2 linked regions of the Rhizobium rhizoryzae genome follow. The protein of the gene in region 1 interacts with the protein of each later gene in a pairwise test. Links are inferred from orthologs where the notes say so. Each region holds a gene or a part of one and is shown on either strand. Other genes may lie near its edges. The genes, in order: G6N80_RS12485 and G6N80_RS20680.

Region 1 (12,355 bases):
GAAAATGACGCTCCACTTCCTCGGCAATCCGCTCGACGCCCGGACCGCAGGCGACCAGGTGATCGAAGGTGCCGCATTCGGGACAGGCCTCCGGCGTTTTCTCCGAATAGCCGCATTGATGGCACTGGATCTGGTTGCGGAACCGATGCTCAACCAGCCAGCTCGAGCATTGCGGACACTGGAAGCGATGCCCGCACACACGGCAGAGCGTCAGCGGCGCATAACCACGCCGATTGAGAAACAGAAGCGCCTGCTCTTTCTTCTCGATCGTCTTTCCAATGGCCCGCAGCATGACGGGCGAGAGAAAGCCACCCTTGGCAGGCGGATGCCGCCGCATGTCAACGAGATGCAGGTCCGGCATGGCCGCATCGCCAAATCGCGTCGGCAGATGAACGACATGATATCGACCGCTCTGGCCGTTGACCTGGCTTTCGACGGACGGCGTGGCAGACACAAGAACGATGGGAAATTTGCCAATGCGGGCCCGCACCACGGCCATGTCGCGCGCATTGTAGAAGATACGGTCTTCCTGCTTGTAGGCGGGATCATGCTCCTCATCGACAACGATAAGACCAAGCTCCTCAAAGGGAAGAAAGAGAGCGGACCGCGCTCCGGCCACGACACGCACCTCGCCGGTCACGACACCGCGCCACACTTTTTCCCGCATGCGGGGCGCAAGATCTGAATGCCACTCGGCAGGCTTGGCACCGAAGCGGTCCTGAAACCGTTCCAGAAAGCTTGAAGTGAGTGCGATTTCCGGCAACAGGATCAGAACCTGCTTCCCCAGACGCAAAGCTTCGGCAATTGCTTCGAAATAGACTTCCGTTTTCCCCGACCCGGTCACGCCATCGATCAAAGAGGCCGAGAAGCCAGCCGTTTGCACCGCTTCCACCAGCTCGGAGGCGGCCTGCTTCTGCGGTCCATCGATGCGCGGCGCGACATAGTCCGGATCGGGAACGGCAACGACCGGCGGCGGCGGAAGAAAGACAGTCTCGAACAGTCCCTGTTTGACCAGACCATCCACGACGCTCAGCGAAACACCGGCAGCATGCGCAAGGCCGCTCCGCGTCCAGGGAATGTCGTCTTCCAGCGTCTGAAGAACGCGTTGACGTGCAGGGGTCACGCGATCAGGTTCACCGCCTGTGAACCGCAATGCCTCGATCATCGGCTCTGGTTCCAGTGCCGCAGGAGCACGGATTGCCATGCGGGCCACCAGTCCGGGCGGAGACAGTGTATAAGCCGATACCCATTCGATGAATTCCCGCATGTCTTTCGTCAGGGGTGGACAATCGAAAACCTGATCGATCGCCCGGAGCTTCTTCGGATCCAATGCCTTTTGGTTATCGCGCACCTCCGGCTCGTCCCACACGACACCAATGTGCTGGCGCGGACCGATCGGCACCTGCACGACAGAACCGGCTTCGACCGCCATGCCTTCCGGCACGGCATAACTATAGGCTTCCGGCACCGGCAGAGGCACCAGAACGGGTACAACGCGCTTGGACGCCGGTGTGTCAAACAGGGCGCCGAACAGGCTATGCGAATCTTGCGTCATCGGGCTGGACCATGCCCCGAAGAAGAACAAAAGGGAACCATGACAAGGCCGCTTTTTCCACCGGGGACTGGGGATCGACACAGGCAGCAGCGACAAATTCTGCATGCTTAATCAAATTGTAATGCTCAATTGTGACTCTGCGAGCCAATGTCGGACACATACGGAGCGACGATGAACGAGATCCTCATTCTGGCGACGCCCGAACTTCTGGACCATCGGCGGCAATGGCTGGACAGCCTCGCCAACGAGAAACGCTTCTCTGCAAACACGCTGACGGCCTATGAGCGGGATACACGTCAGTTCCTCCAGTTCCTGACCGTCCATTTCGGCAACCCACCGGGCCTCGCCGAGATTCATACTCTGCGCACAGCCGATCTCCGCGCTTTTCTGGCACAACGGCGAAGGGATGGATCGGGTGCCCGGTCCCTTGGGCGTCACCTCGCCGGTCTGCGGTCGTTCCTGCGCTATCTCGAGCGAAAGGGCCTTATCAATGCAGCGGCCGCTGGCGCCATCCGGGCGCCGCGCCAGCCCAAATCGCTGCCCAAGCCCCTCACCGACCGGCAAGCCCTTGAAGTGGTCAGCACACAGGCGCAGTTGCAGGAAGAGGGTTGGATTGCCGCGAGAGATTCAGCGCTCCTGACACTTCTCTATGGCTGTGGCCTGCGCATTTCCGAAGCCCTTTCGCTGACCCCTGCCGACTTGCCACCGGACGCAAAATCGATCCGGATTACCGGCAAGGGAGGCAAGACCCGGCTCGTTCCGCTGCTGGAGATCGTTCTGGATGCCATCGCGCGGTACAAGACGCTTTGCCCTTTTGAGCTGGAGGCAGAGAAACCACTGTTTCGTGGCGCACGGGGTGGACCGCTGCAGCCCGCAATCATTCAACGCGAAATGCAGAAGCTGCGCGGAGCCTTGGGCCTGCCGGACAGCGCAACGCCCCACGCCCTTCGCCATTCCTTCGCAACACATCTTCTGGCCGGCGGTGGCGATTTGCGAACGATCCAGGAATTGCTGGGCCATGCCAGCCTTTCCACCACCCAGGTTTATACCGGCGTGGATGCCGCTCGTTTGCTGGAAGTCTATGACCGTGCGCATCCGCGCGCATGAATTCTATCGATTCCTGCGCGGATGATCACGCGGCCACGGCATTAACCATATCCGTTAAGACTGCAGCGATCTTGGGACACTAGGGTAACGACCATGAACACGCGCGCACCCCATTTCTTCGTCCTCCGTCGTCTCCTGACCCGGGGTCTGCATCAATCCGTCATCAGCAGCGGTGCCCTCGGCATGATCGCCCTGATCCACGTATTGGCCCTGATTTCCTTCTTCGTCGTGCTGGGTTTCGCCGCCCAGGCAAGATCGGCAGAGGACATTTGCCGGGGTAGCAATCTGCTTAGCGAGATGGAGCGAACTGATCCGGCACGTTACCGATCCATTCAGGCCGAAGGCGCCGAGGTGGCAAACGGCAAGGGTGTCTTCTGGAAGGTCGAGAAGCCGGGTACCGCACCGTCCTGGCTGCTGGGCACCATGCATGTGACGGATCCGAGCGTCCTGAAGATGCCGACAGGTGCGCCCTATGCGCTCTCCAAGTCCAAGGTCGTCATCATCGAGTCCGATGAAATCCTGGATGAAAAGAAAGCCATGGCGGGCATGCTGGCGCGTCCGGAACTGACGATGATGATGAATGGAAAATCCATCCAGGATTTTCTCGCGCCGGAAGACAAGGCAAAACTGGAGACGGCTCTCAAGGAGCGAGGCATACCGCTGACGGCCGTATCACGCATGCAGCCATGGATGCTTTCCAGCTTTCTGGCACTGCCGGCCTGCGAGCTCAGCCGGAAAGCAAAGGGCGCCGCATTCCTGGACAAAAAGATCGCCGACGACGCGATAAGGGCCAATATCCCGGTCAAAGGCCTTGAAACCATGCAGGAGCAGCTCTCCGCAATGGCGTCTATCCCGACCGACTTCCATATCAAGTCGCTGATCGAGATGATCGGGCTTGGCTCCAAGATGGATGATGTCAGCGTCACGATGCGCGACCTGTATCTGGCCGGCGACATTGGCATGACGATGCCGATGCTGAAGTCGCTGGCCCCCGACGGAGCCGAAGGCGAAGGCTATGCCGAATTCGAAGAACGGATCGTCCGTCAGCGCAATCACACCATGGTGGACCGCGCCCTTCCCATGCTGAACGCAGGCGGTGCATTCATGGCCGTTGGAGCCCTGCATCTGGTGGGTGACGAAGGCCTTGTTGCTCTGCTGAGAAAGCAAGGCTTCACCGTCACCCGCGCGGACTAGGCACCCCGTGTCATCCGAGCCAGAACATTGGTCTTCCAATAGAACTGATGGACCAGTGCGCCGGCAATATGCGCGCCGAGCAGAAGCCACAGAACCACCTTCAGCACGTCGGCATGCAAGTCACCCGCTGAACCGATGTTGAAGTAATAGGCGGCAGCACCACTCAGCGGCATTGCGAAAAGAAGCACGTAAAGTAAGCCATGCGTCGCCTGCGCGACGAGTTTGAGCAGTGGTGGCTCTTGCGCGGGCGGCTGCGGCGCGCCCTGCACCAGACGCAAACCAATGCGCACGACAGCGAGCACCAGAATGGCGATGCCGACGTACGCGTGAATATTCGCGCTTGCCAGATCATCCGGCGTTACAGTCTGGCCTCGCTTAACCAGGTGGTGCCAATGCTCCATGCCTTCCGTGAAAAGCAAATTGAATAAAATCAGCGCTGCCATGCCCCAATGAAGCGCCCGCTGGGGAATTGAATAAGAAACCGGGTTCATACATCACCTCTTCAAATGCAGTCGATGTCCCTCGAAGCAGAACCAGACGCCCATCGCCGGGAGGCGCAGAAATCTGGTTGGCTTCAGCAATCGGGTTATGGCCGTAAAACCTGCAATCTGGCTGAACGCAGAACGCAAAAAACCCCGCCTGCGTGAGCCGGCGGGGTGTCTGACGTATGACCTTCGATGAGGCCGGTCGATTACATGTGGAGCGGCTTGAAGAACGTGGCCAGGGCCGCTTCCTTCACGGCTTCGGACATGGTCGGGTGCGCGTGGCAGGTACGACCCAGATCTTCGGACGAACCGCCGAACTCCATCAGCACGGCTGCTTCGTGGATCATTTCACCCGCACCGAAGCCGATGATGTGCACACCCAGAACGCGATCCGTTTCCTTGTCGGCCAGAACCTTCACGAAGCCTTCGGTCGCCTGCATGGCGCGCGCACGGCCATTGGCCGTGAACGGGAATTTGCCAACCTTGTAGGAAGCACCGGCTGCCTTCAGTTCTTCTTCCGTCTTGCCGACCGAAGCCACTTCCGGCTGGGTGTAGACGACGCCCGGAATGACGTCGTAATTCACATGGCCATGCTGCCCGGCGAGAATCTCCGCAAGGGCAACGCCCTCGTCTTCCGCCTTGTGCGCCAGCATCGGTCCCTTGACGACATCGCCAATGGCATAGATGCCCGCAACATTTGTGCGGTAGTGAGCATCGATCTCCACACGACCGCGGTTATCGAGAGCAACACCTGCCTCTTCCAGACCAAGGCCAGCCGTGTAGGGCTTGCGGCCCGTTGCAACGAGCACGACATCGGCATCGATGGTCTGCGCTTCACCGCCCTTGACAGGCTCGAAGGTAACCTTTGCGCCCGCTTCCGTCTTTTCAACGCCGGTAACCTTGGCACCGAGATTGAAGGTGACGCCCTGCTTGCCGAGGATGCGCTGGAACTGCTTGGACACTTCGCCGTCCATGCCGCCGAGGATCGTGTCGAGATACTCGACGACCGTTACCTTTGCACCGAGGCGAGACCAGACGGAACCAAGCTCGAGACCGATAACGCCGCCGCCGACGACAACCATATGGCCCGGCACCTTTTCGAGCGCGATACCGCCCGTGGAGGACACGATGACTTTCTCGTCGATCTCGACGGCAACGCCCGGAATGCCAGCCACATCAGAACCGGTCGCGATGACGATGTTCTTCGTCTCGATCTCCTGGACCTGACCGTCGGCGCCGGTGACAGAGACCTTGCCAGCGGAAACGATCTTGCCGGTGCCGATGAAGCTGTCGATCTTGTTCTTCTTGAACAGGAAGGCCACACCATCGACGTTCGCCTTTACGGTCGCGTCCTTGTGGCCCATCATCTTTTCAAGGTTGAGGGTTGTGCCAGACACTTCGACACCCAGATCCGCCATGCCGTGCTTGGCATGCGCGAAGACTTCGGAGGCATGCAGCAGAGCCTTGGAGGGGATGCAGCCGACATTGAGGCAGGTACCGCCAAAGGTCGCGCGCTTTTCGACGACGGCCACCTTCATGCCGAGTTGTGCTGCCTTGATTGCGCAGACATAGCCGCCAGGGCCCGTACCGATAACGACCAGATCATATGCCATTGATCAAATTCCTCTGCTTAAGACGGCTTATCTGCCGCCGCTCACGTTCATGATTGTGCCAGTCACATAGGATGCATGAGGCGAGAGCAGATAAAGAACCGCCTCCGCCACTTCATCTGCCGTTCCGGCGCGTTGCATTGGCACGCTGGGTGCCAGATCTTTTGCGCGATCCGGTAGCCCACCGGATGCATGGATATCAGTATCGATAATACCGGGGCGGATTGCATTGACCCGCACACCCTCGGCAGCAACTTCCCGCGCAAGGCCCACGGTAAACGTGTCCACAGCGCCTTTGGCAGCGGCGTAATCCACATACTGACCCGGACTGCCGAGAACCGCCGCCATTGAGGACAGATTGACGATGCTGCCGCCCTGCCCGCCATGACGCGTCGACATCCGCTTCACCGCTTCCGAAGCACAGCGGATCTTGCCCACCACATTAATCGCAAACATGCGGTCCAGCCGCTCGCGTGACATCTCGTCGACGCGGGCCGTCTGATCGACAACACCTGCATTATTGACGAGGCCGTCGAGCCTGCCGAATCTCTCGTCAACCGCACGAAAGATCGCTGCAATTCCATCTTCACTGCCGGTATCGCCCTGTACGATCTCGGCAGCCCCACCAAGGCTACGGATCTTCGCAGCAACAGCGTCTGCTGCCTGAGCATTCGAGACGTAGTTGATAAGCACGGACCAGCCCTGTTCGGCGGCCTTCAGCGCAACCGCAGCACCAATACCCCGGCTTCCACCCGTGACCAGCAGAACTTTTTCGTGTGCCATCATCGCTCCTACAGACTGGGTTCTAGACTATCAGTCCGACGACCATCATGGCGATGCCGAGCAGCGAGACCATCCAGATCAACGAGCGGACTTTTGGAATACCTTGAAGGTAAAGCGGGATGTAGGCGATGCGCGCCAGGAACCAGACCCATCCGCCGATCAGACCGATACCGCGAGCATCGCTGTAAAAGGCCAGAGCCAGGATCAGTGCCACGACGGCTGGATAGGTTTCGCGGTAATTCAATGAGGCACGCTCGGCGCGACCGGCGATCGGAGCCTTGGGCTTCAGACCTTCATCGCGCGGACCGGCATTCCATTTCGGTCCCAGTTCACGGGTCGCGAAGAAGCCTTGCAGCATGACATGAACGATCAGCAGCACGACGCTGCAAACCAGAAGCGCCATGTAGGGCGTTGCATGCGCAGCGATCGGATCCATTCTGTCTACCTCGTTTTCGGCGTTCGAACGACCATGAAGCGCGCAGCAGGCGCAGCTTCTTCGATATCAGACAATCGAATTGAGAATGACGAGACGCCCGCGAACACTCTTCGCGGGCGTCTTATTCAAAGATCAGAGATCGAGAACCAGACGTTCCGGATCTTCCAGGCTTTCCTTGACGCGAACAAGGAAGGTCACCGCTTCCTTGCCGTCAACGATACGGTGATCGTAGGACAGCGCGAGATACATCATCGGACGAATGACGATCTGGCCACCGACCACGACCGGGCGATCCTGGATCTTGTGCATGCCCAGGATACCGGACTGCGGCGCATTCAGGATCGGCGAAGACATCAGCGAACCGTAAACACCACCATTGGTGATGGTGAAGGTGCCGCCCTGCATGTCTGCCATGCCCAGAGAACCGTCGCGTGCAGCCTTGGCGAGACGGCCGAGTTCCTTCTCGACGCCAGCAATCGACAGCTGGTCCGCATCGCGGATGACCGGAACGACAAGACCCTTGTCAGTGCCGACAGCCATGCCGACGTGACAATAGTTCTTGTAGATGATGTCCGTGCCGTCGATTTCGGCGTTGACGGCTGGCAGTTCCTTCAGGGCGTGCGTGACAGCCTTGGTGAAGAAGCCCATGAAGCCAAGCTTTACGCCGTGCTTCTTTTCAAAAACGTCCTTGTAACGGTTACGCAGGTCCATGACCGCCTTCATGTCCACCTCGTTGTAGGTGGTCAGCATGGCAGCTGTGTTCTGTGCATCCTTCAGACGCTTGGCGATCGTCTGGCGCAGACGCGTCATCTTCACGCGCTCTTCGCGAACAGCATCGTCCGTGGAAGACGGTGCGCGCGGAGCGGCAGCAACCGGAGCCGGTGCGGAAGCCACCGGACCCTTGGCGATCGCCGCCAGCACATCGCCCTTCAGCACCTGGCCGCGCTTGCCGGAACCATCAACATCAGCCGTGTTGATGTTGTTGTCGGCAGCAAGCTTTGCCGCAGCCGGAGCAGCGGGCATCGAGGACGTTGCGGGTGCAGCGGCGGCGGCAGGCTGGGCAGCCGGGGCCGGAGCGGCCGCCGGGGCAGCGGCAGGCTGAGCCGAAGCAGAACCGGCAGCACCTTCGGCAATCTGGCCGAGCAGCGCGCCGAGACCAACGGTCTCGCCGGCCTGAGCGACGATTTCCGTGAGAACGCCGGATGCCGGCGCCGGAACCTCGACAGTAACCTTGTCGGTTTCCAGTTCGACGATCGGCTCGTCAGCCTTGACCGTGTCGCCCACCTTCTTGAACCAGGTGCCGACGGTTGCCTCGCTGACGGATTCGCCAAGAGTAGGGACGCGAATTTCGGTGGCCATGATCTGTTTCCGTTTTAAATCCGATATCGTGTTTTACGAGTGAAGGCGGGGCGGCTGAAATCAGCCGCCGAGCGCGTCTTCGAGGAATGCTTCAAGCTGTGCGAGGTGCTTGGACATCAGGCCCGTTGCCGGAGAAGCGGCTGCCGGACGACCCGTGTAGCGAACGCGCTGGTACTTGGCGTCGATATGCGCCAGAACCCATTCGAGATACGGATCGATGAATGCCCATGCACCCATGTTCTTCGGCTCTTCCTGGCACCAGACCATTTCGGCATGGCGGAAGCGGGACAGCTCGTTGATGAGCGCCTTGGCCGGGAACGGATAAAGCTGTTCCAGACGCAGCAGGTAGATGTCATCAATGCCGCGCTTTTCACGCTCTTCCAGCAGATCGTAATAGACCTTGCCGGTGCACATCACAACGCGGCGGATCTTGTTGTCCTTCTGGAGCTTGATCGGGCCGTCCTTGATCACTTCCGCATCATCCCACAGCAGACGGTGGAACGAGCTTTCGCCCGCCATTTCCGCCAGCGAGGACGTTGCGCGCTTGTGGCGCAGCAGCGACTTCGGCGTCATCAGGATCAACGGCTTGCGGAAATCACGCTTCAGCTGACGGCGCAGGATGTGGAAGTAGTTGGCAGGCGTCGTGCAGTTCGCGACCTGCATGTTGTCTTCCGCGCACATCTGAAGCCAGCGCTCGAGACGTGCCGAAGAGTGTTCCGGACCCTGACCTTCGTAGCCGTGCGGCAGAAGGCAGACGAGACCGGACATGCGAAGCCACTTGCGCTCACCCGACGAGATGAACTGGTCGAACACGACCTGCGCACCGTTGGCGAAGTCACCGAACTGGGCTTCCCAAAGCGTCAGGGCGTTCGGGCGCGCCAGGGAGTAGCCGTACTCGAAGCCGAGAACCGCTTCTTCCGAAAGCATCGAGTTGATGACCTCGTAGCGGGCCTGGTTGGGAGCCAGGTTTGCCAGCGGAATGTAACGCTCTTCCGTGTCCTGATCGTAGAGAACCGAATGACGCTGCGAGAAGGTGCCGCGCTCGCAATCCTGACCGGACAGACGAATCTTGTGGCCTTCCGTGACCAGCGAACCGAAGGCCAGCGCTTCCGCCATCGCCCAATCGATCCCTTCGCCGGTCTCGACCATCTGCGAACGGTTTTCCATGAAGCGCTTGATCGTGCGGTGCGCGTTGAAGCCGTCCGGAACGGTCGACAGCTTGCGACCGATTTCCTTGAGGCTCTTCATCGGTACGGCCGTCTTGCCACGACGCTGCTCGTCGGCATTGTCAGCCGAACGCAGGCCGGACCACTGACCATCCAGCCAGTCGGCCTTGTTAGGCTTGTAGCTCTGGCCAGCCTCGAATTCCTGCTCCAGATGGGCACGCCAATCGGCCTTCATCTTCTGGAATTCGCCGTCGGTGATCAGACCCTCGGCAATCAGACGCTCGGCATAGAGTTCCGTCACCGTCTTGTGGGCGCGGATGACCTTGTACATCTTCGGCTGCGTGAACGCGGGCTCGTCGCCTTCGTTGTGGCCGAAGCGGCGGTAGCAGAACATGTCCACAACAACCGGCTTGTGGAACTTCATGCGGTATTCGGTTGCGATCTTGGCCGCGTAGGTCACCGCTTCCGGATCGTCGCCGTTGACGTGGAAGATCGGGGCCTCGATCATCTTGGCAACGTCGGACGGATAGGGCGACGAACGGGAGAAGGCCGGGTTCGTCGTAAAGCCGATCTGGTTGTTGATGATGAAGTGCATCGTGCCAGCCACGCGGTGACCGCGCAGGCCGGACAGGCCGAGAATTTCAGCGACGACACCCTGACCGGCAAACGCCGCATCACCGTGGATCAGCAGCGGCAGAACCTTTGCGCGCTCCTTGAGCGGAATGATGTCGCCATCCCAGCTCTTGGTCAGCATGTCCTGCTTGGCACGCGCCTTGCCCATCACGACCGGGTTGACGATTTCCAGGTGCGACGGGTTGGCCGTCAGCGACAGGTGAACCTTGTTGTTGTCGAACTCACGGTCAGAGGAAGCACCGAGGTGGTACTTCACGTCGCCGGAACCTTCGACTTCATCCGGCTTGAAGGAACCGCCCTTGAACTCATGGAACACGGCGCGGTGCGGCTTGTGCATCACGTTCGTCAGAACGTTCAGACGGCCACGATGCGCCATGCCGAGAACGACTTCTTCCAGACCGTCCTGACCACCGCGCTTGATGATCTGCTCAAGAGCCGGAATGAGCGCTTCACCACCGTCGAGACCGAAGCGCTTCGTGCCCTTGTACTTGACGTCGATGAACTGCTCGAAGCCTTCGGCCTCAATGAGCTTGGACAGAATTGCCTTCTTGCCGTTCGCCGTGAATTCGACGCCCTTGTTTGGGCCTTCGATGCGCTCCTGAATCCAGGCCTTTTCCTCCGGGTTGGAGATATGCATGAATTCAACGCCGAGCGTCGAGCAGTAGGTCCGCTGCAGGATCTCCAGCATCTCGCGGATCGTGGCATATTCCAGACCCAGCACATTATCGATGAAGATCTTGCGGTCGTAATCGGCTTCCGTGAAGCCATAGGCGGTTGGAGACAGCTCGTTGTAATCTTCGACCGGTGCGGCAAGGCCAAGCGGATCGAGCTTTGCATGCAGGTGGCCGCGCATGCGGTAGGCGCGGATCATCATGATGGCGCGAACGCTATCACGCGTTGCCTGCAGGACTTCCGTCGCATCCACTGGCTTTCCGGCGGCGGCTGCGGTTGCCTCGGCCTTGGCCTGAACCTTCTTTTCGATGGCCTTCTCGACGACCGGCCAGTTTCCATCAAGCGCGGAAACCAGTTCGCCGTTTGCCGGAATAGGCCAGTTCCTGCGCTGCCAGGAGGCGCCCTTGGCGGCCTTCTTCACGTCTTCCGGATTATCGGCAAGCGCCTTGAAAAAGGACTGCCATTCCGGACCGACCGAATTGGGATCGTCCTCGTACTTCGCATAGAGCTGCTCGATATAGGCAGCATTCGCGCCGTCGAGGAACGAGGTGATAAGGAACTGCTCGTTGGCTTCTTGCCGTGCCATGGTGCTACCGCGGACGTAACGCCCGCCTCCTGACGTAATCTTGAAACCGGATCTTCAAGCGCCGGTTATCGCTTTCATTCGTAGTGCCGCGGGCGTAACTGCGGAACAGGCCCTTTTTGCGGCTGAGGCAGGCGAACCATCGACTGATTCGCCTGCCTAAAGCTTGATACTCGCAACTTATCTGGCGCTAGCCCTTGAGGACTTCAACCAGTGTCTTGCCGAGACGTGCCGGAGAAGGCGAAACCTTGATACCAGCTGCTTCCATGGCAGAGATCTTGGATTCCGCATCACCCTTGCCGCCGGAGACGACAGCACCGGCATGACCCATGGTGCGGCCCTTCGGAGCAGTGCGGCCTGCGATGAAGCCCGCCATCGGCTTTTTGCGGCCCTTCTTGGCTTCGTCGATGAGGAACTGAGCCGCATCTTCTTCGGCCGAACCACCGATTTCGCCGATCATGATGATCGAGGTCGTGGCTTCGTCCGCAAGGAACATTTCCAGCACGTCGATGAACTCGGTGCCCTTGACCGGGTCGCCGCCGATGCCGACAGCCGTCGTCTGGCCAAGGCCTTCATTCGAAGTCTGGAACACGGCTTCGTAGGTCAGCGTGCCGGAGCGGGAAACGATACCGACCGAACCCTTGCGGAAGATGGAGCCCGGCATGATGCCGATCTTGCACTCTTCCGGTGTCAGGATACCCGGGCAGTTTGGTCCGAGCAGGCGCGACTTCGACTTGTCGAGCTTCGCCTTGACGCGCACCATGTCCGCAAC
Region 2 (15,417 bases), 1.7 Mb from region 1 along the record:
CCGAGGGGCGCCTCGTTCTTGCAGATGCTCTTTGGTACTGCAACGACCGCTTCAAGCCGAGATTCATGGTAAACCTTGCGACCCTGACTGGGGCTATTGTCGTCGCACTCGGCAATCTCCACGCAGGCCTGTTCTCCAATGACGATCCCTTGTCCGAAGGACTTCTTGCCGCTGGAGAGAAGACCGGTGAAAAGGTCTGGCGCATGCCGCTCGGCAAGGAATACGACAAGCTGATCGATTCCAAGTTCGCCGATATGAAAAACACCGGTGGCCGCTATGGCGGCTCAATCACCGCCGCCCAGTTCCTCAAGCGCTTCGTTGGAGAAACTCCCTGGGCGCATCTTGATGTTGCAGGTACGGCCATGGCATCTCCCTCGACCGAGATCAATCAGTCCTGGGGTTCCGGTTATGGCGTCCGCCTGCTCGATCAGTTGATCCGGGATCGTTACGAAGGCTGACCTATCGCATGACAGAGGTGCTTTTCTATCATCTGACCGAATCCAAGCTGGAGGATGCCCTTCCGGCCCTCCTGGAAAAGAGCGTGGAGCGGGGATGGCGTGTCATCGTCCAGACGGTCGGCAGGGATCGTGTGGACATGCTGGATCAGCACCTCTGGACGTTTCGAGAGGACAGTTTCCTGCCCCATGGCGCGGATGGGGATGCGTTTGAGCGCGATCAGCCTGTTCTGTTAACGGAGAGTTTGGCCAACGCCAACGCAGCAAGCGTGCGCTTCATCGTGGATGGAGCGCAGCCTCCTGAACTTGCGCCCTATGAGCGCGTGGTCTTCATGTTCGATGGCTACGACAATGCCCAACTGGAGGGGGCGCGAGAGCAGTGGAAGAGCCTGAAGGCTCAAGGCCATGCTCTGACCTATTGGCAGCAATCTCCGGAAGGCCGTTGGGTCAAAAAAGCCTGAGTTAATTCGTCCGGAAAGCAACTCTCCCTCGCTTGTGCGATGCGAAAGGTATTGCTAGCTGATGGGCGGGAGTTTTTGGTAATCCTAGTTGGAGCCGCTTAATGACGACAAATACCCGCAAGGCCGATCATCCTGTTTCAGACATTTTTCCAGCCCGCTGGTCGCCCCGTGCATTTACCGAGGCAACAATCAGTGAAAATGACCTTCAGACCATTCTGGAAGCAGCACGCTGGGCGCCCTCTGCCTTCAACGCGCAGCCTTGGCGTTTCATCTACACCCTGCGCGGCGATGCTGCATGGGATGCAATTCTCGGCGCTCTGCTGCCGTTCAACCAGACCTGGGCAAAGACTGCATCGGCTCTCGTGATCGTCGCCAGCGAAACGAAGATGGTACCTCCGGGCAAGACCGAAGCTGTCGATAACGGCAGCCACACGTTTGATGCCGGCGCCGCCTGGGGCTATCTCGCGCTGCAGGCGCATATCTCCGGTTTTGCCGCGCATGCCATGGCTGGCTTCGACAAGGACGCGATGGCAAAGGCTGTCAATCTGCCCGAAAATCATGTGCTGCACGCATCGGTCGCTATCGGCAAGCAGGGCGATGCGTCTCTGCTGCCCGAGGCATTGCAGGCGCGTGAAGTGCCAAGCCCGCGTCATCCGGTGGGCCAGATTGCCTTCCATGGCGGCTTCAAGAGCTGAACTTCCTCATAGGGAATAGAGTAACATTGAGGGTGCCTGATTGCGGCGCAATTACTTCAAGATGGCTGCCCTCGATGTACTCAAGTAGATACGCTTAGAATCTGGTTGAAAATTTCTATTTTTGCGATAGCCTGCTCTCAGCTTTTGGGAGAGTGGGATGAAGCCATTATTTCTACAGATTGTGCTAGCTTTAGTATTGGCACCTATTCAAGTACACGCTTCCCCAGGATGCAGGGGTGAACCAATAGGGGGTATAAAAGGTCTCAACTCCGCTATTGTTTTAGACGACGATACGATCCTTGGTACGTCCAAGCTGCATATTAACATCGATGGCTACGCTAAAGCATATCATCCTCTAAACGCCGCGGCAGGAGCCCTTATTCATCTTTGTAATGCGGGTGAAGTTAACCTGCCTACCGGTGATAAATATCACGGCTCCATCGATAATCGCACATGCACCGGCAAATTTATGCAGGATGTAGCTAAGATTGGATCTTCGAAATGGAAAGATCCATCGGTCGGTGTGGTTCGTTGGTACGGCATTTTAGGGGTTGATGCGGTTACCATCAACAGCAAGCTTGTAAAGGGAGTTGTTCCTGTCGAGCAAGCTGACGGTAGTGGTTTTTATGTATCGCCAACAAAACTGGCAGACGAAACCATTAAAGACGTCGCGGCGCAGCAACGCTACGTGCATCCCTTAAGAGTACCTGCGGCAGTGATCCCATCTAGTAAGGTCCTGACTAAGCATGGTGTCCTGATGGGATCCTTCGGAGTTGCCATTCGAACAGACACAAAGATTCCTGTTCCATTTGTTGTAGGCGATGCCGGCCCACGTATAGGCGAGGGTACTCCAGCGCTCGCTAGAGCTTTGGCGGGCTTGCCGATCACAGATAACATAACTCGCGCCAATCGTTTTGCAGGCCAAATGGACTCTGGTGTGATTTGGGTTTTCTTTGGCTCAAGCATCCCCCGGGTCAAGTATGAGGCAAATCAAGAGGCGGCGATGGTGAAGGCGACGCAAGCTGCATTCCTCAAGTGGGGCGGTCAAAAACGCCTTGAGGAATGCTTGAAATAGCTGACTTACGGTTGCCTTCACGGCTTCATGATCGTCTGTCGGAGGAAGCTGTAGCCCATGGCGGTACGTCGAGCCATTTCGGCGGAATTTCCGGCACCACCGTGCCCGCCTGAACCATATTCATGGAACAGAGGCTGATGTCCGGCCTCTTCCAGACGCTTTGCAACGCGTCGAGCATGGGAAGGGTGAACGCGGTCGTCATTGCTCGAGCTTTCGATATAGATCGGCGGGTAGCGTTTGACGGCAGCAGGCTGCACATTCTGGAGCGGAGAATAGTCGAGCAGGAAGGCTCTATCCTCCGGCTTGTCAGGATCGCCATATTCATCCATCCATGCCCGTCCTGCCGGGAACTCGTGAAAGCGCATCATGTCGAGGACCGGGACACGGCACCACACAGCGCCGAAATCATCAGGATAGCGCGTCAACATGACACCTGTCAGCAGGCCGCCATTGCTGCCGCCGGTGCAGGCAATGCGCGCTGGTTTCGAATAACCGCGCTTTACGAGATCTCGCGCGATGGCCACAAAGTCCTCGAAGGCCTTGTGTCTGCCCTCGCGCTTGGCAACGGTGTGCCAGTCAGGGCCGAGCTCGCTTCCGCCACGGATATAGGCTTGCACGTAGGCACCGCCCTGTTGAAGCCAACCACCGGTTACGCCGGAGTAGCCGGCGGAAAGGGGTACGCTGAACCCACCATACCCGTAAATGAGTACCGGAAGCTCGCCGTCTTCCCAGGTTTTCGGCAAGACCAGATGATAGGGAACCTGCGTGCCATCTTCGGAAGTCGCTTCCAGAAGGAGAGACTGCATGCCCTCCGCATCAAAATAGGCTGGAGCCGAGCGGCCATTCTTCAGGATAGGCAGTGAAGAGTGATCCGAAAGATCCAACTCGAAGCAGGTGGGGGGCGTGAGAAAGCCTCGCCCGGTGACCCATACACGGTCAGTTCCCAGATGAAGATCGGAGTATTGCGATGAGAATGATACGGCTTCGAATCCATCCGGCAAATCGATCCTGATCGGCTGTGCATTCGCATCGGTCAGATCGAGCACGAAAAGAGACGGCTGGAGCCGGTCTTCGATAACATAGACTATCCAGTCCCTCAGTAGTGCAAACTGGCTGATCGCGCTGCCTGGCTTTGGCTCGAACAGAATACGCCGGTTCTGATCCAGGGGCTCGCTCGAGAAAGGCGTGAGCTTCTGCAAGGCCAAGGTTCCGATCGCCAGTTGCTCATCGCTTTTCGCAAGCCAGACCAAGAAACCGCGATTGATGTCGAAATCCATGTCAACCGGCAGAGGCAGGCGTTTCAGGTCGGCAGGAGAGGGGCCGACGTGAACGCTGGATTTTCCGATCTGATGGTTGGCAACAAAAACATGGATCGACCGGGTCTCAGCTTGGCCAGTCATGTTGAACTCCGGATGCAGAACGAATGCATAGGCACTGACGTCAGCCTTCTCGCCCGCATAGAGCGGTGGCGCATCTTCGGGCCGGGTTCCGCGGGTCAGCCTGCGTCCAACGCGCGGCCATCCGGATTGGGTGGCCGAGTCCTCATCGATCGAGCCGAAATAGCAGATCTCGTCGGCATTCAGCCAGCTGGCATGGGAGCGGACAGCTGGCGTGTCGAAGCCGCCTTCGACGATGGCTCTGGTTTCCGTATCGAATTCCAGCAGCCTCGAAAGGTCGGAACCGCCGTCGGAAAGGCGGAGGAGAACTCGTGTCGGCCGGAGAGGGCAGGTGATTGCACCGCCGAAAATCCAGCGCTTGCCTTCGAGCTCGCAGAAGGCGTCGACATCGAATACGGTTTCCCAAGGCGCGTCCGGCGATGGCTCCAGATCTGCGGGCAGGCGACGCCACAGACCGAGCGGATTGGTAGCAGTGCGGTGAAAATCGAAATACCAATTGCCGCGCCGGCTTGGGATGATGAGTCGGTCTTCGCGCTCCATCAAGGCCTGGATTGCCTTGGCGGTCTCTTCCATGTGCGGCGTTGTCAGTACGCTGGCTGAGGCATCATTGCGGGCCTCCACGAAGGCAAGGGTTTCAGGATCCGTGTCCTGCTCCAGAAAGAGATCCTCTGCGACGGGCTTTTCCATGGTCAACTCCTGCAAATCACAGGCAGGACCATAGAGCATCGCAAGACAAAGTGAATCCCGTTGCGAATTGATCTTCCGTCCAAAAGACCGACCGGACGCCGAAATGCGCCCGGTCAGTTGGTCATTTTGAAATCAGCCTCTACCGGCGGCAACCATTGGAACGCTGCCCGACCGGGAGTTGCTGTTCGCGAACCCCTGTTGCGAGCCGTGGCCAGCTCGCTCCAGCTTGAACCGCGCAATCAGATTGGAGAGGTGGTAGGCATCGTCCGCCAGCTTGTTGGTGCTGGCGGTCGTTTCCTCCACCATCGCCGCATTGCGCTGGGTTACCTGGTCCATCTGGCCAAGCGCCTGGTTGATCTCCATCAGGCTGCTCGATTGCTCGTTGGAAGAGCTGGCGATGGAATGAACTTCCTCGTTGATGCTTTCCACATGCGTTCGGATCTGGGATAGAGCCTGACCCGTCGCTGTCACGAGACGAACTCCGGCACCCACTTCCTCGCCCGACTTGGTGATGAGCGCCTTGATATCCTTGGCCGCATTGGCGGAACGCTGGGCAAGTTCGCGCACTTCCTGCGCAACAACCGCAAAGCCCTTGCCCGCTTCGCCCGCGCGTGCCGCCTCGACGCCCGCGTTCAGAGCGAGGAGATTGGTCTGGAATGCAATCTCGTCGATAACATTGATGATCTGTCCGATCTGCCCGGAAGCGGCCTCGATTCGCTCCATCGCGGCAATGGCATCACCCACGACGACACTTGAATTCTCCGTGCTGACGCGAGCGTGATCGACTTTCTTGGCGGCATCACCAGCACGCTGCGTCGACTGACGAAGAGCCGATGTAATGACTTCCAGCGCGGACGAAGTTTCTTCAAGGGCTGCGGCCTGCTGTTCTGTGCGCTTCGCCAGATCGTCGGACGCATAGCGCAATTCGCCGGAGCCGGAATTGATCTGGTCAATGGAATAGCGAACCTCGGAAACGATGGCGCGCAGCGTGTCCATTGTGGAATTCACGTTCTGCTGCAATTCGAAGAAGGCCCCGCTGAACTTGCCCTGCATGCTCTCGGTCAGGTCACCGGTTGCAAGCGCGCTCATCACTCTGCGGGTTTCAGAGAGACCTGCTTCAATGTTGCCCACCAGTTCGTTCATTCCAGAAGCGAACGCATTGAGCTCCTTGAAATGATAGGTGATGGTCATACGGCGAGAGAAATCTCCCTCGATCGCCGCCTGAACCATATGGCCGATATCCTGGCGAAGTTCGTCGCATTTTTCGCCGAAAGCGGCTTCCTGCTCGGCAATCTGCTGAACCCGGATACCATTCTCCTTGAACACCTGAACAGCCTTGGCCATGTCGCCGATCTCGTTTTTCCGGTCGAGGTAGGGGATCTCGACCTTGAACTCCGCATTGGCCAGCTTGCGCATCAGCTTTGTGATCCGGTCGATAGGGCGGGATACTTCCCGCGACACGAAAATGGTGGCTCCGATACCAGCGATCATACCAACCAGGAGGACAAGCCCGTTCGAAATGAGGGATTTATTGAACTGGGTGGCACTTTCCGCATACATCCGTTTGGCTTCGTCGACATTGGCATCGCGAAACTCGTCGGCATAGTTGTCCATCAACTCGTAGCTTTTCACCATGTCGCCCGTAAGCAGCGATGCTGCGGCTTGCTTGTCGCCGGCGCGCGAGAGGCTGACGAGTCTGTCGTTAAGCTTGAGATATTCGTCGGCAGCAGCGGTAAACCCGGCGAAAGCCTTGCGTTCGACATCAAGCGAGATCATGGGCGCATAGGTCGCCATCCGGTCCTTCAGCTTCTTCACTTCCTTCGTCAAGGCAGCGTCAGCATCCTTCATCGCCTGCGGATCGGTTGTCAGGATGTGGCGTGTCTGCAGACCGCGCAGATTTGCGATGGAGATATTCAACCTGTTCGTAATGTCGACGCTTGGAACCGCATCGTGGGCAAGCCCATCAACATTCCCGAAGATGTTTCGCATGGTCGAAAGTGCGAAGCCGCCTTGCAGAAGCAGCAGGCAAAGAAGCAGCGCAAAGGCGGAGGTCAACGACGTTTTCAGCGAGATTGTCCGAAGCATGTATGTGTCCAGTTCAATCAGGGAAAGCGGTCCGCTCCATCATGGAGATTACGCACGAAACAACCGGGCGAGCGTTCATTCGCTCGACGCAAGACGCACAGACGCATCGCGCGATGCTGTGCAGGCACGCTGAATGCTGCGCGCACCAGGGGCACACGCCAATGATCAAATGTTATCGAAATGCGCTTTGAGCGCACAGTGCGCACCCTGCACGAGGCAATACCTTTCCGTGCATTCTGCGCAGCTTTCTAAACCATGATGTGTTCCAAGCTTTAAGATATTCCTAAAGCTGCAATAGGATTTCTACACACCTAAAAAACGCAATCGCAGTGTTCTGGCAATAATCGATGCCCCACGCAAGGAACGTGAAGCAGATCTGTAGTCATATTTAATCAATCCGCCAAAGCGTCATGAAGACAGAGCTTCTTCGTACTGAGAAGAAAGTTCGAGCCAGAGTTCTTCTGTTTCAGCAAGTTTTGCAGCAGCATCACTTCGCTGCTTTGCTTTCTCCGCCGCCTTGGCGGGTGATTTCTCGTAAAGCTTGGGATCTGCCAGTTCAACGTCCAGAGCCTGGATCAGCTTTTCAAGCTTCGCAGTCAGTGCTTCCGCTTCGTTGATGCGCTTCTTGAGCGGAGCGAGGGATGCGCGCTTTTCTGCGTTTGCTTTGCGCTGATCGGACTTGGAGACACTATCGTCAACACCCGTCGAAAGTTTCTCGTCCTTCTTGCGTGATGAAGCAACAACGATGGAGCGATAGTCTTCCAGATCGCCGTCGAAGGGCGCGACCGTTCCCCCGTTCACAAGCCACAAGCGATCCACCGTGGCCTCGATCAGATGGCGATCGTGTGAGATGAGGATCACAGCGCCGTTGTAATCATTCAGCGCTTCGATGAGCGCCCTGCGGCTATCGATATCCAGATGGTTCGTCGGCTCGTCGAGAATGAGAAGGTTTGGAGCGTGAAACGCGGCAAGCCCCATGAGCAGGCGAGCCTTTTCTCCGCCAGACAGATCCTTGGCGGCAGTGTCCATCTTCTCTGTTGCCAAGCCCATCTGGGCCACGCGGGCGCGAACCTTCGCTTCGGGCTGATCCGGCATCAGCCTGCGTACATGATCGGCAGGCGATTGTTCCGGTATCAGATCGTCCAACTGGTGCTGCGCGAAGAACCCGATCTTCAGGTTCGGGGCGACCCGCAGGTTGCCGGACTGCGCTTCCAGTCTTCCGGAAATAAACTTCGCGAAAGTGGACTTGCCGTTACCGTTCGACCCGAGAAGGGCAATGCGATCATCGTTGTCGATGCGCAGATTGATGCCCTTCAGAATCGGCTTGTCTGGCTCATAACCCACGACACCCTTGTCGATCGCGACAATGGGCGAAGACGGTTGCTTCTCAGGCTCCGGAAACGTGATCGGCTGAACGTGATCCTCGATGACCGCCGCGACAGTGCCCATGCGCTCCAGTGCCTTGATGCGGCTCTGGGCCTGACGCGCCTTCGTGGCCTTCGCCCGGAAACGGTCGATGAAGCTTTGCAGATGCTTGCGGGCGGCGTCATTTTTCGCCTTGGCCTTCATCTGTAGTTCGTCGTTTTCCGCTTTCTGTCGCTCGAAGCTGTCGTAGCCGCCGCGATAGAAGGTCAGCTTCTTCTGGTCGAGGTGGACAATGGCGTTCACGGCGTTGTTCAGAAGATCGCGGTCGTGGCTGATGATGACGACCGTATGCGGATAGCGCCGTACGTAATCTTCAAGCCAGAGCGTGCCTTCGAGATCGAGATAGTTCGTGGGCTCGTCCAGCAGCAAGAGATCCGGCTGCGAGAAGAGCACCGCTGCCAGGGCCACGCGCATGCGCCATCCGCCGGAAAATGATGAGGCCGGACGCGCCTGTGCTTCGGCGTCGAAACCGAGACCCGCCAGAATGCTGGCCGCGCGAGCTTCCGCAGAATGCGCATCGATGTCGACGAGGCGCATCTGGATTTCAGCTATCCGGTTCGGGTCCGTCGCAGCTTCCGCTTCCTTCAGAAGAGCCGTCCGTTCCTTGTCGGCTGCCAGAACGATTTCAATCAAAGGATCCTCGGTGCCGGGGGCCTCCTGTGCGACCTGACCGATCCGCGCATTCTTTGGGAGAGATACAGAGCCGCTTTCGGAGGCCATCTCGCCGGTGATGACGCGAAAGAGCGTGGACTTGCCCGCGCCATTGCGCCCGACAAGGCCGGCTTTCGTGCCGGTGGGAAGGCTGACGCTGGCGTGATCGAGAAGAAGGCGGCCTGCGACGCGTGCGGAAAGATCGGTAATCGTAATCATGGCCGCGGTTTTGGCCGAAGAATCAGGGGTTGGCAAGAGAATGAGTGGATCAGGTGCAGGCGAAGGAACGTTTGGCTGAGGCTTCGATTATCTTTGCAGATGAGACCGATCAAAAATGATGATTTGCAGGACGGTGCGCCAGGCGCTTGAATGCCGCACCAACCAGATGAGGGGACCAATGCCATGACCAGAATTCTCTACTCGCTCTGCGGTCGCGATGTGAGCAGGCCTTTCTCGCCGCACTGCTGGAAGATCGTCATGGCTCTGGAGCATAAGGGGCTTGAATATGTCGAGCGGCCGGTGCCGTTCACTGAAGTTCCCAAGCTGGAAAACGGGTTCTCCAAAACCGTGCCGGTTCTGCGCGACGGTGATCTCCTGATCCGCGACAGCTTCGATATTGCAGTTTATCTTGAAGATACCTATCCCAACCGTCCGACGCTGTTTGGCGGCGAGGGTGGCAAGGCACTGGCACGCTTCGTAGAAGGTTACTCGCAGATGCTGGTCCATCCGGTGCTTTCGCGCATTGCGATCAAGGATATCCACGACATGCTGGACGAGAAAGACCAGACCTATTTCCGCACCAGCCGTGAAGAGAGGTTGGGTCGCAAGCTGGAGGAGTTCGAAGCCGGTCGTCCGCAGGCGATAACCGATCTCACTGCGCAACTGGAGCCGATGCGGCATATGTTGAAGTTCCAGCCGTATCTGGGCGGAGAAACACCTCTGTTTGCGGACTATATCCTGTTTGGTGCGCTCCAGTGGTTGCGGATCACGACCGGCTCGCTTGCAATCTCGAGGGATCATTCGGTCGCTGAATGGTTCGAGCGGTGCCTGGACCTGCATGGCGCAAAGGGCAGGGCGGTCGCCTGAAGCTCAATCTTCTCAGCTCTGACGTATGACGGCTGCGTGAAATTGCCGGAACCCCCTTGTTTTCGCGATTCGGGGCGGCTAAACACCGCCCACTTATCCCTACAACTGAGGAATTTCAGGCAATGGCGATTGAACGCACCTTCTCCATGATCAAGCCGGACGCAACCAAGCGTAACCTGACGGGCGCTATCACCAAGGTTTTCGAAGAAAATGGCCTTCGCGTCATTGCTTCCAAGCGCGTCTGGATGAGCAAGCGCGAAGCTGAAGGCTTCTACGCTGTTCACAAGGAACGTCCTTTCTTCGGCGAACTCGTTGAAGGCATGACCTCCGGCCCGACGGTCGTTCAGGTTCTGGAAGGCGAAAACGCGATCCTCAAGAACCGCGAAATCATGGGTGCAACCAACCCGGCTCAGGCTGCTGAAGGCACCATCCGCAAGACCTTTGCTCTCTCCATCGGTGAGAACTCGGTTCACGGCTCTGACGCTCCGGAAACAGCCGCTCAGGAAATTGCTTACTGGTTCGCTGAAACCGAAATCGTCGGCTGATCAATCGATCCGAAAGCCAATTCTCAAGCCGTCCGGGAAACATCTCGGGCGGCTTTTTACGTGGTTTTCTTTCCGTCTCGCGCCCTTATATCCTCGCTGATATGATTGAAAAAGGAAATCGAGATGAAGGCTATTGCGTATCAAACTGCGGGTTCGCTGGATCGAGCAGATGCCCTGATGGATGTCGAGCTAGACACGCCCGCCGCCAGTGGCCGTGACCTGCTCGTCAAGGTAAAGGCCGTTTCTGTCAATCCTGTCGATACAAAGGTTCGCCGCCGGGCCTCCGCTGAAGACGGCCAATGGAAGGTTCTCGGTTGGGATGCTGCTGGCGAGGTGGTGGCCATAGGTGAAGGCGTCCAGGACTTTGTGGTGGGCGACCAAGTCTACTATGCAGGGGCATTGGATCGTCAGGGTGCCAATAGCGAATTTCATCTGGTCGATAAACGTATCGTGGGACGAAAGCCCTCCACGCTTTCCTATGCGGAGGCAGCTGCCCTGCCGCTGACAGCCATTACGGCGTGGGAAATGCTTTTCGACCGGCTCAAGGTCAGTACGCCGGTGCCAGGTGCTGCGCATTGCGCACTGATCATTGGTGGCGCGGGCGGTGTCGGCTCTATTGCGATCCAACTCCTGAGGGCAATGACGGATCTGACAGTCATTGCAACGGCATCACGTCCGGAAACCCAAGCCTGGGTAAAAGAGCTTGGAGCCCACCACGTCATCGACCACAGCCATCCGATTGCACCGCAAGTCGCGGAGCTCGATATCGGCCAACCGGCTTTTGTCTTTTCCACCACCGAAACGCAATTGCACGTCGCAGATATAGCGGACCTGCTTGCCCCACAGGGCCGCGTGGGGCTTATCGATGATCCTGCCGTGATGGATATAATGCCCTTCAAGCGAAAGTCGGCCTCCGTCCATTGGGAATTCATGTTTACACGCTCGATGAACGAGACCGCCGACATGGACGAGCAGGGCAAACTGCTCAACGAAGTCGCAGCCATGGTGGACGCAGGCAAAATCCGGACGACGCTGACCGAGGTCATCCGTCCGATCAATGCGGAAAACCTCAAAGCAGCGCATGCGGTTCTTGAAAGCGGAAAAGCGCGGGGCAAGCTGGTGCTTGAGGGCTTTTAAGCGGGCTGTCGCTCCCGGTCTTTCTCAGCGCAACTCGTCCAGCGCCGCCTCTATGCGAGGTCTGGCGCTCGCGGGAACGGGCAGGACAGGGCGAGGAGGTTCGGCTTCAAACAGACCGAGCAGCGAGCCGATCGCATACATGACGCGAAAGCTGCCAAATTCCTTGAACAGCGACCACAGAGGTTCGAACATAGCATTCAGCCGTTCTGCCTCGGCTCGGTCTCCTGCGATAGCCGCCTGCGTCAATGCCAGCGCAGGTTGGGGGAGCAGGCCCGCCACAACGCTATACCACGCTTCAGCACCGGCCAGCAGGCCATCGGCCGCACCCCAGTCTCCGCTGTAGCCGATGCTGAAGCCGGATGGAGCAAGGGCGCGCAAGCTTCTGATTTCGTCCGCGAAAGCGGTCTCACCCGGCAGCGGCATCTTGATCGCTGCGATGTTGGGAATTATCGCCAGCTTCTGGATGAGGTCGAGGCTGAACTGGAATCTGGTCGTCGTCGGGTTGTTGTAGATCACGATCGGCAGGCCGGTCGCATTCGATACAGAAACAAAATGCTGATAAACCTCTTCCTGTGTGAGGGGCGCGTAGGAGACCGGTGCCAGCAAAAGCGCATCGGCTCCCGCCGCCTCCGCATCTCGTGCCAATTGCTGTGCGTGATCCGTCCGCAAAGCTCCTACGCCCACAAGCAGCGGAACGCGCTCGCCAATGCTTTCCTTTGCAGCCTCAACCGCACGGCGTCTTTCTTCGCGTGAAAGGTAGGCATAGGCACCGGTGCTGCCGAGCAATCCAATGGACCCTACCTTCGCCTCCGCCAGTCGGTCCAGAACTCGGGCCAATGCAACGGCATCGACTTCTCCGTCTGCATTGGTCGGCGTAGTCGGAAATGCGGACAAACCTTCAAACATTGTGATGCATCGCTCCCCTTCATCTATGGATATGATGTATCGGGAAGCGTGTGACGAGACAAGATGATCTCGTCACCAGTCCCTAGGCCGGGCATCCCTGGACAGGCGAGAGATCGACGGCATCATTTGGCTTGAACACCTGTGGATTGAGGTCATAAGCCGGACCAACGACCAGGGAATTGGCCGGAAGAACACTCTGATCGATGGTCGCGACGAGATCGGTTTCCAGTGTCTGGCGAACCCTGCCATCTGAACCCGCTATCTCAACCCTGATGTGGTAGGCTTTGCCTTCCTTGACGCATTGGAGGTCGGGACTCTCCAGAACGATCTTCGTCATATTCGGATAGAGTGTTTGGCGAGCTACGAGGGGATCACCGCCGCGCGGGTTGTCGAAATAGGCCGTTGCAGTTCCCGGTCTCAAGGGCTGCTCCAGAGGCCGGAGAGTGACGACATAGTTCGCCTTCGAAAGCCTGTAGTTGAAAACGAAGATATGACCGCTGAACTCGGCAATCTTGTTTTCCGTTTCTCGCTGGCAAGCCGTTAGTGGAACGAGTGTGAGGCATAAGGCTACAACCTTTCTAATCATGCCGTATCTCCAGTCTTCTTGCGGCGATAATGGCGGTTGGCCTTGGTACGATTGCCGCAGACGGCCATGTCGCACCAGAAGCGGCTCTTGTTCTTGCTGCGGTCGAGGAAAAGCCAGCCGCAGTGGCCGCAGATCTTCAGACGTTGCGGATCAGGAAGGCTGAGGAGCCGCAGGGCTGAATGAACCGTTTCCGCTTCCAGCGAGCCGGCGGTGGGATTGCTGCGCAAAAGCTTTGATCCCTGATCCAGCAGATCGGCAAGTAAAAGCTGTGCATCGTTCGCTGTCGCGAGGCCGCGAAAATAGCGGTCAACTGCCTCGCGGAATGTCAGAAAGGTCTGCTCATTGCCGGATTGAACCGGCCGCAACTGCGCCCAGCGTTCCCGCTCTGCGGAAAGAACACAAGCAGCATTCGCAAAACTCGCCAATTGCTCCGGCACGGCGAAGCGATCCAAGCTGCGTGCGGGGTCCATGCGCAGAATGACGCTATTGGCAACATCCAGTGCCAAGGCGCCGCCGACAAAACGATGGGGTGTCCAGGAAAAGCTCATATCGGAAATATAACTGGCAAAAGACGTTTTACCAGTTATATTTCGAGCCTGGAGGACGGGCATGGACTACGCACTTCAACAGTTTGCAAACGCGGTGCCACTGTCCGCGCTCTATGCGCTCCTCGCATTTGGCTACGCCCTGTCGGTTGCACTCACCAAGCGGGCGGATTTAACCTACGGCGCGCTGTTTGCTTTTTCCGGTCATGCATTCCTGCTCGGGGCCCATGCCGGATGGAACATCCTGTTTCTGACATTCGCCGCCTCGCTGGCCGCCGGAGCCGTTCTTACGCTTGCACTCGTCGTGCCTCTGAGCGTTCTCATAGGTCACCGGATCGCAGCGCCACTCTCGGCAGTTTCTCCAAATGCCTTCACGGTCGCGTCGCTTGGGCTCTTGTTGGTGTTGATGGAGGGCGCGCGGCTTGCCTCCGGAACACAGGAACTCTGGCTGCCGCCTTTCCTCAACCAAGGCATCGCAATCATGCCAAACCTCGCGTCGCCCGTGACATCGACCGTTTTGCAACTGGTGAATACCGGCGCCGTGCTGATCCTTCTCGTATCAGCCGCCGTATTTGTGGCGCTGTCACGATGGGGTCGCAACTGGAGAGCCGTGTCGGAGGACCGGCTGGCGGCGGAACTGTGCGGCGTAAATTCCCGCGCGATGTTTACGCAAACCTACGTGTTGAGCGCTCTACTGGCGGGGCTGGGCGGCATTCTGGCCACCATGCACTACGGTACGATGGGCTTTGGTGCCGGATTGATTTTCGGATTGAAGATCGTTCTGATTTCCGCGGCGGGCGGGCATCTTCACCCGTGGCGTGCAGCTGTGGGTGCGGCTATCTTTGCCTTCGGTGAGACCTTCTGGAGTGCCTTTGCACCCATGGTGTGGCGAGATGCGGCCCTGATTTCCCTGCTCGCTTTGCTGCTGGTGATAACGCGCCAGCAAAAGCCTATGGCTTGAGCCACTTGTCGCGCGCGGCGTCATCGGCATCCTTTGCCGCGACCCAGTTGCCCGTGGAGCCATTTGCAAGGTGCTCCTTCTTCCAGAAGGGAGCTGCCGTCTTCAGAAAATCCATAACGAAATTCGCACCATCGAAGGCGGCCTGTCGATGAGATGCGGCGGCAATGACCAGTACGATGTTCTCGCCAGGAGCAATCTTGCCGTAACGATGGACGGCTGAGAGGCCGAGAAGGGAAAAGCGTGCGATCGCCAGTTCTGCGATGCGGGCCATTTCCGCTTCCGCCATGCCGGGATAGTGTTCCAGTTCAAGAGCGTTCAGACTTCCGCCTTCATCACGGCAGAGGCCAGTGAACGTCACGACGGCGCCAATGTCCTGTCGCCCTTCTGTCAACATCGCGATCTCGGTTTGCAGATCGAAATCTTCGCGCTGGACGCGGATGAAGGGCTTCAGAGCCACCATTTTCTTATCCACCCGTCATCGGTGGGAATATGCCGATTTCGCGCGCTCCGGTGATGGGTTCGTCGTGGTCGACATGTTCCTGATTGATGGCGAGGCGGATCACCTCCGGATACTGAAGTGCCGCTTCATATTCTTCGCCCAAGGTCTTCAGGTGATTCAGCAAATCCCGGCCAGTCACGACCGTCTCCGGAATGTCGATTTCCTCTTCCGGCTTGTCGATCCGCTCCCGAACCCAGGCAAAATAGACGAGCTTTACCTTC

What was found.
Region 2: the proteins of G6N80_RS12485 (region 1) and G6N80_RS20680 interact in binary tests that used the Escherichia coli proteins (3 or more experiments, as listed by UniProt). The link is inferred for Rhizobium rhizoryzae from one-to-one orthologs.

The regions. Positions count from the first base shown.
Region 1 is NZ_CP049250.1:1,325,583-1,337,937, reverse strand. What follows is about bases 8,390-11,939. They hold G6N80_RS12485 (2-oxoglutarate dehydrogenase E1 component), read right to left. Parts: upstream 11,587-11,939; coding sequence 8,590-11,586; downstream 8,390-8,589. Other genes in these bases: sucD (succinate--CoA ligase subunit alpha), read right to left, coding at 11,774-11,939; odhB (2-oxoglutarate dehydrogenase complex dihydrolipoyllysine-residue succinyltransferase), read right to left, coding at 8,390-8,529. Also shown: G6N80_RS12525 (primosomal protein N'), read right to left, coding at 1-1,555; G6N80_RS12520 (tyrosine recombinase XerC), read left to right, coding at 1,727-2,662; G6N80_RS12515 (TraB/GumN family protein), read left to right, coding at 2,846-3,856; G6N80_RS12510 (cytochrome b), read right to left, coding at 3,853-4,347; lpdA (dihydrolipoyl dehydrogenase), read right to left, coding at 4,548-5,954; G6N80_RS12500 (SDR family oxidoreductase), read right to left, coding at 5,982-6,734; G6N80_RS12495 (MAPEG family protein), read right to left, coding at 6,757-7,170; more of odhB, read right to left, coding at 7,303-8,389; more of sucD, read right to left, coding at 11,940-12,355. UniProt on the Escherichia coli protein: E1 component of the 2-oxoglutarate dehydrogenase (OGDH) complex which catalyzes the decarboxylation of 2-oxoglutarate, the first step in the conversion of 2-oxoglutarate to succinyl-CoA and CO(2).
Region 2 is NZ_CP049250.1:3,054,900-3,070,316, reverse strand. What follows is about bases 6,708-9,591. They hold G6N80_RS20680 (ABC-F family ATP-binding cassette domain-containing protein), read right to left. Parts: upstream 9,151-9,591; coding sequence 7,264-9,150; downstream 6,708-7,263. Other genes in these bases: G6N80_RS20675 (glutathione S-transferase family protein), read left to right, coding at 9,334-9,591; G6N80_RS20685 (HAMP domain-containing methyl-accepting chemotaxis protein), read right to left, coding at 6,708-6,855. In the rest of the region: G6N80_RS20710 (leucyl aminopeptidase), read left to right, coding at 1-458; G6N80_RS20705 (DNA polymerase III subunit chi), read left to right, coding at 467-916; G6N80_RS20700 (nitroreductase family protein), read left to right, coding at 1,018-1,611; G6N80_RS20695 (hypothetical protein), read left to right, coding at 1,769-2,686; G6N80_RS20690 (prolyl oligopeptidase family serine peptidase), read right to left, coding at 2,704-4,770; more of G6N80_RS20685, read right to left, coding at 4,903-6,707; more of G6N80_RS20675, read left to right, coding at 9,592-10,017; ndk (nucleoside-diphosphate kinase), read left to right, coding at 10,140-10,562; G6N80_RS20665 (zinc-binding alcohol dehydrogenase family protein), read left to right, coding at 10,686-11,699; G6N80_RS20660 (dihydrodipicolinate synthase family protein), read right to left, coding at 11,724-12,605; G6N80_RS20655 (hypothetical protein), read right to left, coding at 12,688-13,191; G6N80_RS20650 (CGNR zinc finger domain-containing protein), read right to left, coding at 13,188-13,739; G6N80_RS20645 (branched-chain amino acid ABC transporter permease), read left to right, coding at 13,801-14,697; G6N80_RS20640 (molybdenum cofactor biosynthesis protein MoaE), read right to left, coding at 14,687-15,157; moaD (molybdopterin converting factor subunit 1), read right to left, coding at 15,162-15,417; pgsA (CDP-diacylglycerol--glycerol-3-phosphate 3-phosphatidyltransferase), read right to left, coding at 15,416-15,417. UniProt on the Escherichia coli protein: Genetic data indicate it may be involved in ribosome assembly or function.